3 regions of the Leclercia pneumoniae genome follow, and region 1 is predicted to be linked to each of the others. Evidence: predicted binding sites of a transcription regulator. Region 1 holds the regulator's gene; each other region holds the start of a gene.
What was found. Region 1 encodes CRP, which controls carbon source genes, mostly activating them, when cyclic AMP is high. Its sites were predicted from a motif close to ATGTGANNNNNNTCACAT; they were not measured.
Positions count from the first base shown of each region.

Region 2: a site for CRP is predicted at 2,109-2,126, ahead of cdd (cytidine deaminase). Genes of this name have one in related genera too.
Region 3: a site for CRP is predicted at 2,323-2,340, ahead of JZ655_RS10920 (PhzF family phenazine biosynthesis protein). Genes of this name have one in related genera too.

Region 1 covers NZ_CP071383.1:3,933,844-3,938,022, forward strand. Annotated here, with positions in the region: gene JZ655_RS19180 (phosphoribulokinase) at 1-779, shown strand, start outside; gene JZ655_RS19185 (OsmC family protein) at 846-1,250, opposite strand; gene crp (cAMP-activated global transcriptional regulator CRP) at 1,561-2,193, shown strand; gene JZ655_RS19195 (YccS/YhfK family putative transporter) at 2,251-4,179, shown strand, end outside.
Region 2 covers NZ_CP071383.1:2,870,145-2,874,323, forward strand. Annotated here, with positions in the region: gene map (type I methionyl aminopeptidase) at 1-580, opposite strand, end outside; gene JZ655_RS13980 (ParD-like family protein) at 561-779, opposite strand; gene JZ655_RS13985 (CidA/LrgA family protein) at 965-1,363, shown strand; gene JZ655_RS13990 (CidB/LrgB family autolysis modulator) at 1,360-2,055, shown strand; gene cdd (cytidine deaminase) at 2,184-3,068, shown strand; gene sanA (outer membrane permeability protein SanA) at 3,196-3,915, shown strand.
Region 3 covers NZ_CP071383.1:2,263,893-2,268,071, reverse strand. Annotated here, with positions in the region: gene marR (multiple antibiotic resistance transcriptional regulator MarR) at 1-99, opposite strand, end outside; gene JZ655_RS10930 (MarC family NAAT transporter) at 357-1,022, shown strand; gene JZ655_RS10925 (sugar transporter) at 1,053-2,249, opposite strand; gene JZ655_RS10920 (PhzF family phenazine biosynthesis protein) at 2,424-3,215, shown strand; partial or broken gene JZ655_RS10915 (PhzF family phenazine biosynthesis protein) at 3,231-4,022, shown strand.

The sequences.
Region 1 (4,179 bases):
AGCTTCATTTAAGCGCCGCAGAGGTCGAGGGTGACAGCTTTCACCGCTACACCCGTCCTGAGATGGACATGGCCATTCGTAAAGCGCGCGATCTGGGTAAGCACATCAGCTATTTCGGCCCGGAAGCGAACGATTTCGGCCTGCTGGAGCAAACCTTTCTCGAGTATGGCCTGAGCGGTAAAGGACAGTCACGCAAATACCTGCACACCTATGACGAAGCGGTGCCCTGGAATCAGGTGCCGGGCACCTTCACCCCCTGGCAGCCGCTGCCGGAGCCGACGGATGTGCTGTTTTACGAAGGGCTGCACGGCGGCGTGGTCACGCCACAGCACGACGTGGCGCGCCATGTTGACCTGCTGGTGGGCGTGGTGCCTATCGTTAACCTCGAGTGGATTCAGAAACTGACCCGCGATACCAGCGAGCGTGGACATTCGCGTGAGGCGGTGATGGACTCCGTGGTGCGCTCGATGGAAGACTATATCAATTTCCTGACGCCGCAGTTCTCGCGCACCCACATCAACTTCCAGCGCGTCCCTACAGTGGACACCTCTAACCCCTTTGCGGCTAAAGCCATCCCCTCTCTGGATGAGAGCTTTGTGGTGATCCATTTCCGCAACCTGGAGGATATCGACTATCCCTGGCTGCTGGCGATGCTGCAGGGCTCATTTATTTCGCACATGAATACGCTGGTCGTGCCGGGCGGGAAGATGGGGCTGGCGATGGAGCTGATTATGACGCCGCTGGTGCAAAGATTGATGGAAGGGAAGAAGATCGCATAAGCCTGGTCCCTCTCCCTGTGGGAGAGGGTTAGGGTGAGGGCATCAACACGCACGATGCCCGATAAATTACGCTTCGATCACCTCATACGAATGCGTAATATTCACCGCTTTCTCCAGCATCAACGCCACGGAGCAATACTTCTCTGCTGACAGATCCACGGCGCGGGAGACCGCCGCGTCTTTCAGTTCTTTACCCGTGACAATGAAGTGCAGGTTGATATGCGTGAACAGGCGCGGCGCCTCTTCACGGCGTTCCGAGGTCAGTTTCACTTCGCAGTTTGTCACCTCATGGCGACCTTTTTGCAGGATAGAAACCACATCAATTGCGCTGCAACCGCCAGCGGCCATCAGCACCATCTCCATCGGGCTTGGCGCCTTATCTCCGGAGTTGCCGTCCATCAAAATCTGGTGCCCTGAAGCCGACTCGCCCAGGAACGTTAAGCCCTCAACCCATTTCACACGCGCTTGCATTGTAGTTAACTCCGAAGTTGCAATTTTCCTGACAGATTACGCGCCAGTAACAATTCTGGCAACGGAAGGCGACCTGTATCAAGCTGAAGCGAGACACCAGGAGACAGGCGGCTAAAGCTATGCTAAAACAGTCTGGATGCTACAGTAATACATTGACATTACGCATGTATGCAGAGGACATCACACATTACAGGCTGCTGAATATTGTGACAGCCCGATTCCCAGGAATGGGGAAGAATTCGATTGCAACCCCAGAGTGAAGGCGTCCATCCCGGCTCTGGAGACAGCTTATAACAGAGGATAACAGCGCATGGTGCTTGGCAAACCGCAAACAGACCCGACTCTCGAATGGTTCTTGTCTCATTGCCACATTCATAAGTACCCATCGAAGAGCACGCTGATTCACCAGGGTGAAAAAGCGGAAACGTTGTATTACATCGTTAAAGGCTCCGTGGCCGTGTTGATCAAAGATGAAGAAGGGAAAGAGATGATCCTTTCTTATCTGAACCAGGGCGACTTTATTGGCGAACTGGGCCTGTTTGAAGAAGGTCAGGAACGTAGCGCCTGGGTACGGGCAAAAACCGCGTGTGAAGTGGCTGAGATCTCCTACAAGAAGTTCCGCCAGTTGATCCAGGTGAACCCGGACATTCTGATGCGCCTCTCCTCGCAGATGGCACGCCGCCTGCAGGTGACTTCTGAGAAAGTGGGTAACCTCGCCTTCCTGGACGTGACCGGCCGTATCGCTCAGACGCTGCTGAATCTGGCAAAACAACCTGACGCGATGACCCATCCGGATGGTATGCAGATCAAAATCACCCGTCAGGAGATTGGTCAGATTGTGGGTTGTTCCCGCGAAACCGTTGGCCGTATTCTGAAAATGCTGGAAGATCAGAACCTGATCTCCGCCCACGGTAAAACGATCGTGGTTTACGGGACGCGTTAATTCCGAAAGAACGGCGTGCCATCGCAAGATGTCACGCCGTTTTTGTCTCTGGCATCTATGTGGCGCAGGCTGATTTATCACCCGGAAGTTAACTACGCACTTCGACAAACGCTGGTGCTGTGTCTTCCTGTGGCCGTCGGTCTGATTCTCGGCCACCTGCAACAGGGTCTGCTCTTCTCTCTCGTGCCTGCCTGCTGCAACATCGCAGGGCTGGATACCCCCCATAAACGCTTTTTCAAACGTCTGATCGTTGGCGGCTCGCTCTTTGCCGGCTGTAGTCTCGCCGTCCAGTTACTTCTGGCCCGCGACATCCCCCTGCCCCTGATTCTCACCCTGCTGGCGATGACGCTAGGGGTGACGGCAGAGATCAGCTCTTTGCATGCCAGGCTGCTACCCGCCTCGCTGATTGCCGCCATCTTTACCCTGAGCCTGGCGGGCAATATGCCGGTGTGGGAGCCGTTGCTGATCTATACGCTGGGCACGCTCTGGTATGGGCTATTTAACTGGTTCTGGTTCTGGATGTGGCGCGAACAGCCGCTGCGGGAATCGCTGAGCTTGCTGTACCGCCAGCTCGCTGACTACTGCGAAGCGAAATATACCCTGCTCACCCAGCATACCGACCCGGAAAAATCCCTGCCGCCGCTGCTGGCCCGCCAGCAGAAGGTGGTGGATCTTATCAGCCAGTGTTATCAGCAGCTACACATGCTGGCAGCTAACAGAAATCACGAATACAAACGTCTGTTGCGAACCTTCCAGGTCGGGCTCGACTTGCAGGAGCATATCTCCGTCAGCCTGCATCACCCGGAAGAGGTGCAAAAGCTGGTGGAACGCAGCCACGCCGAAGCCGTGATCAGATGGAATGCCCAGACCGTCGCCGCACGCCTGCGTGTACTCTCGGATAATATTCTCTATCACCGCTACCCCACCCGCTTCAGCATGGACAAGCAGCTGGGCGCGCTGGAGAAAATCGCCCGGCAGCACCCGGAAAACCCGGTTGGGCAGTTCTGTGCCTGGCACTTTAGCCGCATCGCCCGCGTACTACGTACCCAGCGTCCGCTCTACTCGCGCGACCTGATGGCCGATAAGCAAAAACGTCTGCCGCTCTTCCCGGCGCTGAAAAGTTATCTGTCGCTCAAGTCTTCCGCGCTGCGCAATGCCGCACGCATCAGCGTCATGCTCAGCATCGCCAGCCTGATGGGGATGGCCCTCCATTTACCGAAGCCCTACTGGATCCTTATGACCGTTCTGCTGGTCACGCAAAACGGCTACGGGGCGACGCGGGTACGCATATTCCACCGGGCAGGCGGTACCCTGGCAGGGCTGATTATCGCGGGTGCCACGCTGCACTTCCACGTGCCGGAGGGCTTTACGTTACTGAGCATGCTGCTGATTACGCTGGTGAGCTACCTGATCATTCGTAAAAACTACGGCTGGGCGACGGTCGGCTTTACGGTGACCGCGGTATACACGCTGCAGCTCCTCACGCTGAACGGCGATCAATTTATCATCGCCCGTCTCGCAGACACGCTGATAGGCTGTTTAATCGCTTTTGGCGGCATGGTGTGGTTGTGGCCGCAGTGGCAAAGCGGGTTGCTACGACAGAACGCCCACGATGCGCTGGAAGCCGACCAGGAGGCTATTCGCCTGATCCTGAGCAGTGACCCTCAGCCAACACCGCTTGCCTGGCAGCGCATGAAGGTGAACCAGGCGCACAACGCCCTGTTCAACTCGCTGAATCAGGCGATGCAGGAACCGGGGTTCAATTCACACTACCTGGCCGACATGAAGCTGTGGGTCACGCACAGCCAGTTCATCGTAGAACATATCAATGCCATGACGACGCTGGCACGGGAACACACCATGCTGACGCCGGATCTGGCCGAGCGCTATCTGCAGTCTTGTGAAATTGCGCTGCAGCGTTGTCAGCAGCGGCTGGATTATGACGCGCCGGGAGAGAGTGGCGACGCCAATATTCTGGAAGCGCCG
Region 2 (4,179 bases), 1.1 Mb from region 1:
CGCCTTCACCGGGCTTTCCATAGTGCAAGACCTGCGGCTCTTCGTGCATCTCTTTGCCGATACCGTGTCCACAATATTCCCGCACCACGCTGTAGCCGTTGCTCTCAACATAAGACTGAATCGCATGGCCAATGTCCCCCAGAGTCGCGCCCGGCTTCACGGCCTTAATCCCTCTCCACATCGCCTCGTACGTTTTATTAACCAGTCGACGGGCCAGCGGCGAGACGTCGCCAATGAGATACATTTTACTGGAGTCGGCAATCATGCCCGCTTTTTCGAGCGTGATGTCGACATTGACGATGGACCCGGATTTCAGGTGCTCGGACGATTTCGGGATACCGTGGCAGACCACATCATTCACCGAGGTGTTAAGCACATACGGGAAATCGTACTGCCCTTTACTGGCCGGACGGGCCTGGAGTTGATTAACAATAAAGGCTTCCACCCGGTCGTTGATCTCCATGGTGGTGACGCCTGGCTTAATAAAGTCGTCCAGCATGGTAAAGACCGAGGCCAGCAGTTCGCCCGCATGACGCTGGCGCGCCAGCTCATCTGCGCTTTTAATGAGAATTGATGGCATTGATCACCTCCAGTAAACGATCGGAGCCAGATTTCAGCATCATCATTTTGATCTGCTGATGATTAAGTTCAGGGTAGAGCTCACTCATCATACCGAGGCGGATCCAGTATTCGGCCTGAGCGTTGACCGAACGTGACATGGCTTTGCTGGCATCACGAATGTCGTCATGCAGCAGGTCGGAAATTTTTACGATACCCATTTATATACTCCGTAATGATTCATATATAAATCGTATATCGTTAGCGAAGGCTTGTCACCCGTGTTTGTGGAAATGCCCGACGTTCCAAAAAGCAATGTCTGGTATGCTCAAATTTCATGATGTGATCCGTAGCACGTTTCCGGGTTTAATTGTATGATGAATGCGTTTCTTCAAGGGCTTTCACCATGAACAAATCATTGAATAACGTCTGGCAGTATCTGCGCGCGTTCATATTTATCTATCTCTGCCTCTATGTGGGTAACTTCCTGGCATCGCTGCTGCCGATCACCATTCCGGGCAGCATCATAGGCATGCTGATCCTCTTTGTCTTACTGGCGCTGCAGATCATTCCGGCGAAGTGGGTTAAACCGGGATGCTCGGTGCTGATTCGCTATATGGCGCTGCTGTTTGTCCCCATCGGCGTGGGGGTGATGCAATATTACGACCAGCTTAAAGCCCAGTATGGTCCGATCGTTGTTTCCTGTTTTATCAGCACTCTGGTGGTCTTCCTGGTGGTGAGCTGGAGTTCACACCTGGTTCATGGTGAGCGCAAAGTAATTGGCGAGAAGGAGAGTAAGAAATGATGGTAAATATCTGGTGGTCATTGCCGTTAACCCTGGCCGTCTTCTTCGCCGCGCGTAAGCTCGCCATGCGTTTTAAGATGCCGCTGCTCAATCCGTTACTGGTGGCGATGGTGGTTATCATCCCTTTCCTGCTGGTGACCGGTATCTCGTACGAGCACTATTTTGCTGGCAGTAAAGTCCTCAACGATCTTCTGCAGCCTGCGGTCGTGGCGCTGGCTTTTCCGCTGTATGAACAGCTGCATCAAATCCGTGCGCGCTGGAAATCCATCATCACTATCTGCCTGGTGGGCAGCGTGGTGGCGATGATCACCGGTACCTCGGTTGCACTGCTAATGGGGGCATCACCGCAAATCGCCGCCTCTATTTTACCGAAATCGGTCACGACCCCTATTGCGATGGCGGTGGGCGGAAGCATTGGCGGAATCCCGGCCATTAGCGCCGTTTGCGTAATTTTTGTCGGCATCCTCGGGGCGGTGTTTGGTCACACGCTGCTGAATCTGATGCGCATTCGGACTAAAGCAGCCCGCGGCTTAGCGATGGGAACCGCGTCGCATGCCCTTGGCACCGCGCGCTGTGCCGAGCTGGATTATCAGGAAGGGGCTTTCAGTTCGCTGGCGCTGGTGATTTGCGGGATCATGACCTCGCTTCTCGCGCCGTTCCTGTTCCCAGTGATTCTGGCGGTAATGGGCTAAAATTTGCGACGCGTCGCGCATTTTTCATTTCTGTTTCATAAGTTGCACACATAATGAGATCGCCATCACATATAAACCGGTTGCGGCTCCGTACACTACCGATCCATTAATCCTTATGAGGCAATGCCATGCACCCACGTTTTCAATCAGCTTTTGCCCAGCTTGCAGAGAATTTGCAATCGGCCCTGGCCCCAATTCTGGCAGATGCGCACTTCCCCGCCCTGCTGACGGCTGAACAGGTCACCGCACTGAAACGGGCAACCGATCTGGATGACGACGCGCTGGCCTTTGCGCTACTGCCGCTGGCCGCCGCCTGCGCACGCGCTGACCTTTCACACTTCAACGTCGGTGCCATTGCGCGCGGCGTGAGCGGCACCTGGTATTTTGGCGGCAATATGGAGTTCCTGGGCTCCACCATGCAGCAGACGGTGCACGCCGAGCAGAGCGCCATCAGCCATGCCTGGCTGCGCAGTGAAAAAGGGCTGAGCGCCATCACCGTGAATTACACGCCGTGCGGCCACTGTCGTCAGTTTATGAATGAGCTGAATAGCGGCTTAGAGCTGCGCATCAACCTGCCGGGTCGCGCCCCTCATACGCTGGCCGATTACCTGCCTGATGCTTTTGGTCCAAAAGATCTGGAGATCAAAACCCTCCTGATGGATGAGCAGAATCAGGGGTTCGCTCTGAGTGGCGACGCCTTAACTCAGGCCGCCATCGCCGCCGCCAACCACTCCCACGCCCCTTATAGTAACGCCCCGAGCGGTGTGGCCCTGGAGTGCCGGGACGGTACGATCTTCACGGGCAGCTATGCTGAAAATGCGGCATTCAACCCGACCCTGCCCCCATTGCAGGGTGCTCTGAATCTGCTGAGTCTGAATGGCTATGATTATCCGGACATTCAGCGCGCCATGCTGGCTGAAAAGGCTGATGCGTCGCTCATTCAGTGGGATGCTACGGTGGCAACCCTGAAGGCGCTGGGCTGCCAGAATATTGACCGCACCTTGCTGGCCTGATCCGCTTCGCGGGCAGAAATGCCCGCGTATCTGGTGAAAATCCCCCCAATTAAACCGCCGTTTCTTGCGCTTACCAGACGGGTAAAGTAGCCTGAGTGAAATTTCACCCACGACACGAGTCATCTCCATGTTTAAGCGCGTTTTTTACAGCCTCTTTGTCCTGACTGGCATCGTGCTGTTGACTGCGCTTGGCCTCGACCGCTGGATGAGCTGGAAAACCGCCCCTTACATCTTCGACGACCTGCAAGATCTGCCTTACCGTCAGGTGGGCGTGGTGCTGGGTACCGCCAAATATTACCGCACCGGGGTGATCAATCAGTATTACCGCTACCGTATTCAGGGGGCGCTGAATGCCTATAACAGCGGCAAGGTAAACTACCTGCTGCTGAGCGGCGATAATGCGCTCCAGAGCTATAACGAGCCGGTCACGATGCGTAAAGATCTGATTGCCGCCGGGGTCGATCCCGCGGATATCGTGCTCGACTATGCTGGTTTTCGTACCCTGGACTCGATTGTGCGCACCCGTAAAGTCTTTGATACCAACGACTTTATCATTATCACTCAGCGCTTCCATTGCGAACGCGCGCTGTTTATTGCGCTGCATATGGGCATCCAGGCCCAGTGCTACGCGGTCCCATCCCCGAAAGATATGCTCACCGTACGGGTACGCGAATTTGGCGCACGTCTGGGTGCGATGGCCGATCTCTATCTCTTCAAACGTGAACCGCGCTTTTTAGGTCCACTGGTGCCGATCCCCACCCAACACGAAGTGCCGGAAGATGCGCAGGGTTACCCGGCGGTCACGCCGGAGCAGTTGCTGGATTTCCAGAAAAAAGAGAAAAAGTAGCCGTTTTATTTACGGCGAAAATGAGACGGCAAGTCTGAACATTGCACAGAGAGCACGCTATTGGACTGACTCCCTATCGCGGGCCTTTTCATGGATACGTGCAGTCAGAGATCCTCGAACTGATGTCTGCAATGAGCGAAAAGCGGACCTTATAGTCTGGCAGGCTGGTTTAACAAACGTGGAGACGCGCTCATACGCATCTCGGTTGAGCACATGAAATCGCCATTTCCAGGAGCTTTCTCTTACCACGTGATCTCATTAAGA
Region 3 (4,179 bases), 1.7 Mb from region 1:
CAAATAGTCATTGAGCAAGCGGTCTTTTTTTTGGTTAACCATATAGATAAGGCGACCCAGTGGGATAATTTCGTTGAAGAGATCACTGGTGCTTTTCACAATGGTTGCCCTGGCAAGTAGTTTAATCACGGCAGATATTATTGCTCAGGCAAGTATAAGTCAACTGAATGTATTCCCCGATGCCACGATTTGCTAAAACGTTTCATGAACTTTTTTTTAGCTTTTTCAAATCAATTACATAACTGAAGATTATTTATCACCGGGCGTAAATAGTCAGAATTGGCGCGCCGTAGCCTAAACCTGCTTTAACACCGTATACTTCCAGAGTTGATGAATGGAAAAGGATGACACGCACTATGGTAGAGCTCTTACAAGCCATCGGTCTTGGGCTGGTGGTCCTGCTGCCGCTGGCAAACCCGTTAACGACCGTGGCGCTCTTTCTCGGTCTTGCGGGGGACATGAACAGCGCGGAACGTAACCAACAGTCTCTGATGGCCTCTGTTTATGTCTTTGCAATCATGATGGTGGCTTACTACGCCGGACAGCTGGTGATGAACACCTTTGGGATCTCGATTCCTGGCCTGCGTATCGCCGGGGGCCTGATTGTGGCCTTTATCGGTTTCCGTATGCTCTTTCCGGCGCAAAAAGCGCACGACAGCCCGGAGGCAAGAAGCAAATCGGAAGAGCTGGAGGATAAACCTGGTGCGAATATCGCCTTTGTTCCCCTGGCGATGCCCAGCACGGCCGGGCCGGGCACCATTGCGATGATCATCAGTTCCGCTTCCACTGTGCGCGATAATACAACCTTTCCTGACTGGGTCATCATGGTGGCCCCACCGCTGATCTTTGCGCTGGTAGGCGTCATTTTATGGGCCAGCCTGCGCAGCTCGGGCGCCATTATGCGCTGGGTAGGTAAGGGCGGGATCGAGGCTATCTCGCGGCTGATGGGCTTCCTGCTGGTCTGTATGGGCGTGCAGTTCATCATTAATGGGGTGCTGGAAATTATTAAGACCTATCACTAATAAAAAAGGGTGGCTTGAGCCACCCTTTTTTTATCCGTGTTGCGGCCGCTCTTCCAGCGACACCGGCCACTTACGAAACACCAGCACTGACCAGATTAACGCCACCAGCGCCGGTATCGCCCCCAGGTAACCGATAGCGGACATCGAAAGATGCAGGCTGATTTGATTTCCAACCAGCGCGCCGGCACCAATGCCGATGTTGAAAATGCCGGAGAAGAGCGACATCGCCACGTCGGTGGCATCTGGCGCAAGCGCCAGCACTTTAACCTGCATGCCCAGGCCGATAATCATGATCGCCACGCCCCAGAAGATGCTCAGAATGGCAAGGTTCGACTCGCTCCCCGACGCCGGTAGCAGCAACAGCAGACACGCCAGCAGCAGGCCAATCGCGCCGCTAACCAGTAACGAGGCGTGGCGATTACCCAGCTTGCCAAACAACACACTGCCAACAATGCCCGCGCTACCCAATATCAGCAGCAGAACGGTGGCAAATCTGGCGCTAAAGCCGGCAACCGTCTGCACAAAAGGTTCGATGTAGCTATAAGCCGTGTAGTGGGCGGTCACCACGACAACGGTCAGCAAATAGATGCTCATCAGCGCCGGGCGACGGAAAAGCAGGGGCAGGCTTTTCAGCGAGCCAGAGTGTTCGCTCGGCAGTTTTGGCAGTAATTTAATCAGACACAGCAGGGTGATCAGCGCGCCCATTCCGATGACAAAAAACGTGGTGCGCCAGCCAAAATATTGTCCTACGAGGCGGCCAATCGGCAGCCCAAGCACCATAGCCAACGCGGTGCCCGTTGCCAGCAGGCTCAACGCCTGAGCGCGTTTGCCCGCCGGGGCCAGACGAATGGCCAGCGAAGCAGTGATCGACCAGAAGATGGCATGTGCAAAGGCGATACCGATGCGGCTCACCACCAGTACGGTGAAATTCCACGCCAGAAACGACAGCACGTGACTGGCAATGAACAACACAAAAAGTGCAATCAGCAATTTACGCCGCTCCACCTGACTGGTGAGCAACATAAAGGGTAACGACATCATTGCCACCACCCACGCATAGATGGTCAGCATGATCCCGACCTGCGCGGTTTCCATGCCAAAGCTGCTGGCAATGTCGGAGAGCAGGCCAACAGGCACAAATTCAGTGGTGTTAAATATAAACGCTGCAATCGCAAGCGTAACCACCCGTAGCCACGCGACCCTGCGGGAATCAGTGTTGATTGTCATAATTTGTCTGGGAATCGTTACGTAAAGAAGAGGAGGCGATCTTAAAACCATCGCTGGTGAAAAGACAATCATTTTGTGACGTAGATCTCAAAATCACCGTTAGAGAAAGGGTGGTGAAATCGGACAATTTCCATGAATATAGGATGCAACATCACATTAACAACCGGAAAAGCGATGCAGAAATATGATTATTATCTGGTAGATGCGTTCAGTGACGGCCCATTTAGCGGTAATCCTGCGGCGGTATGTCCGCTACCAGACTGGCTGCCGGACGATACGCTCCTCAGGATGGCGCAAGAGCACAATCAGTCAGAGACGGCCTTCTTTGTCTGTCATAAAGAGGGCATCACGCTGCGCTGGTTTACCACCACCACGGAGGTGAATCTTTGCGGCCATGCGACGCTGGCGACGGCATATGTCCTGTTTAATGAACTGGGTTACCCCGATCCCCGCCTCCATTTTGAGACCGCCTCCGGCACGCTAACGGTGACCCGCGACGGCGACTGGCTCACGCTCGATTTCCCGGCCTGTCCGACAGAGAAGCAAACGCCGCCTCCGCAAATGCTGGCCGCGCTGGGGATTGAGCGCTACGTCGAGGCTCGTAAAGGCCGTGCCTGGGTAGTGGTGCTGGAAAATCGACAGCAGGTGGAAGCCGTTACTCCGAATATCAGCGCTATGATCCCCGGTGAACATAAAGTGTGTATTACCGCCCCGAGCGAGGGCGAGTATGACTTTGTCAGCCGTTTCTTTTCACCGGGCGTCGCACTCTGGGAAGATCCGGTCACCGGCTCGGCGCATACCATGCTTATCCCTTATTGGGCGGGCAAGTTGGCTAAGACCACTCTGCTGGCGCGACAAGTCTCAGCCCGGGGCGGTGAGGTACGTTGTCAGTTGAACGGCGATCGCGTCATGATGGGCGGGAAGGCGTCGCTGTATATGAAAGGGCAGCTGTTTATTCGTGAATAACAAAGGGGTAACCCAATGAAAGAAATTGCATTTTATCTGGTCGATGCGTTTAGCGATCGCGCTTTTAGTGGCAACCCTGCTGCCGTCTGTCCGCTGGAAAGCTGGCTGCCGGACGACATTCTGTTAAAGATGGCATAGCAGCATAACCAGTCCGAGACGGCCTTTTTTGTCCGCACGGACGCAGGCTTCGAGCTGCGCTGGTTTACCACCCAGGATGAGATTAACCTCTGCGGCCATGCGACGCTTGCCAGCGCGCACGTCATTTTTGAATACCTCGACTACCCGGCAACGGAGATCCTTTTTTCCACCCGCTTTGTTGGCGACCTGAAGGTCTCGCGTAACGGCGACTGGCTCACGCTGGACTTCCCGGCCTGGAGCAGCGACGCGGTCGACAATCCACCCGCGCTGCTGTTTAGTGCGCTCGGTATACCGGCGTCCAGCGCGGTGCGGGTCGGGCGTGATTATATGGTCGTGCTGGAAAACCAGCAGCAGGTTGAATCCCTGACCCCGGCTATCGAGGCGCTGAAACCACTGGGTAAAATGGTGTGCGTTACTGCGCCAGGCGATGAAGTGGATTTCGTTAGCCGCTTCTTCTGCCCGGGCGAATCGGTGGCAGAAGACCCGGTCACCGGCTCCGCGCACAGTATGCTGATCCCCTGGTGGAGTGAGCAACTCGGCAAAACCCAAATGACCGCACGTCAGGTTTCCGCCCGCGGCGGCGATCTGCGCTGTGAACTCAAGGGAGACCGCGTGCTGATGAGCGGCCAGGCGGCGCTTTATTTGAAAGGCACGGTGTTTCTTCGCTAACATCCCGCGGGCGGCGTGAAATTCCGCCCGCGTTAAAAGCAGCCAATCCCCCTCCCAACGTTTTCCCGGAAAGCGCCTCGCATTTTTAAGCACGCTTGTTCGCGTTCTTTTTTTAGAGGTGTACAGTGTACATGTAAATGGTGTACTGTGTACATAA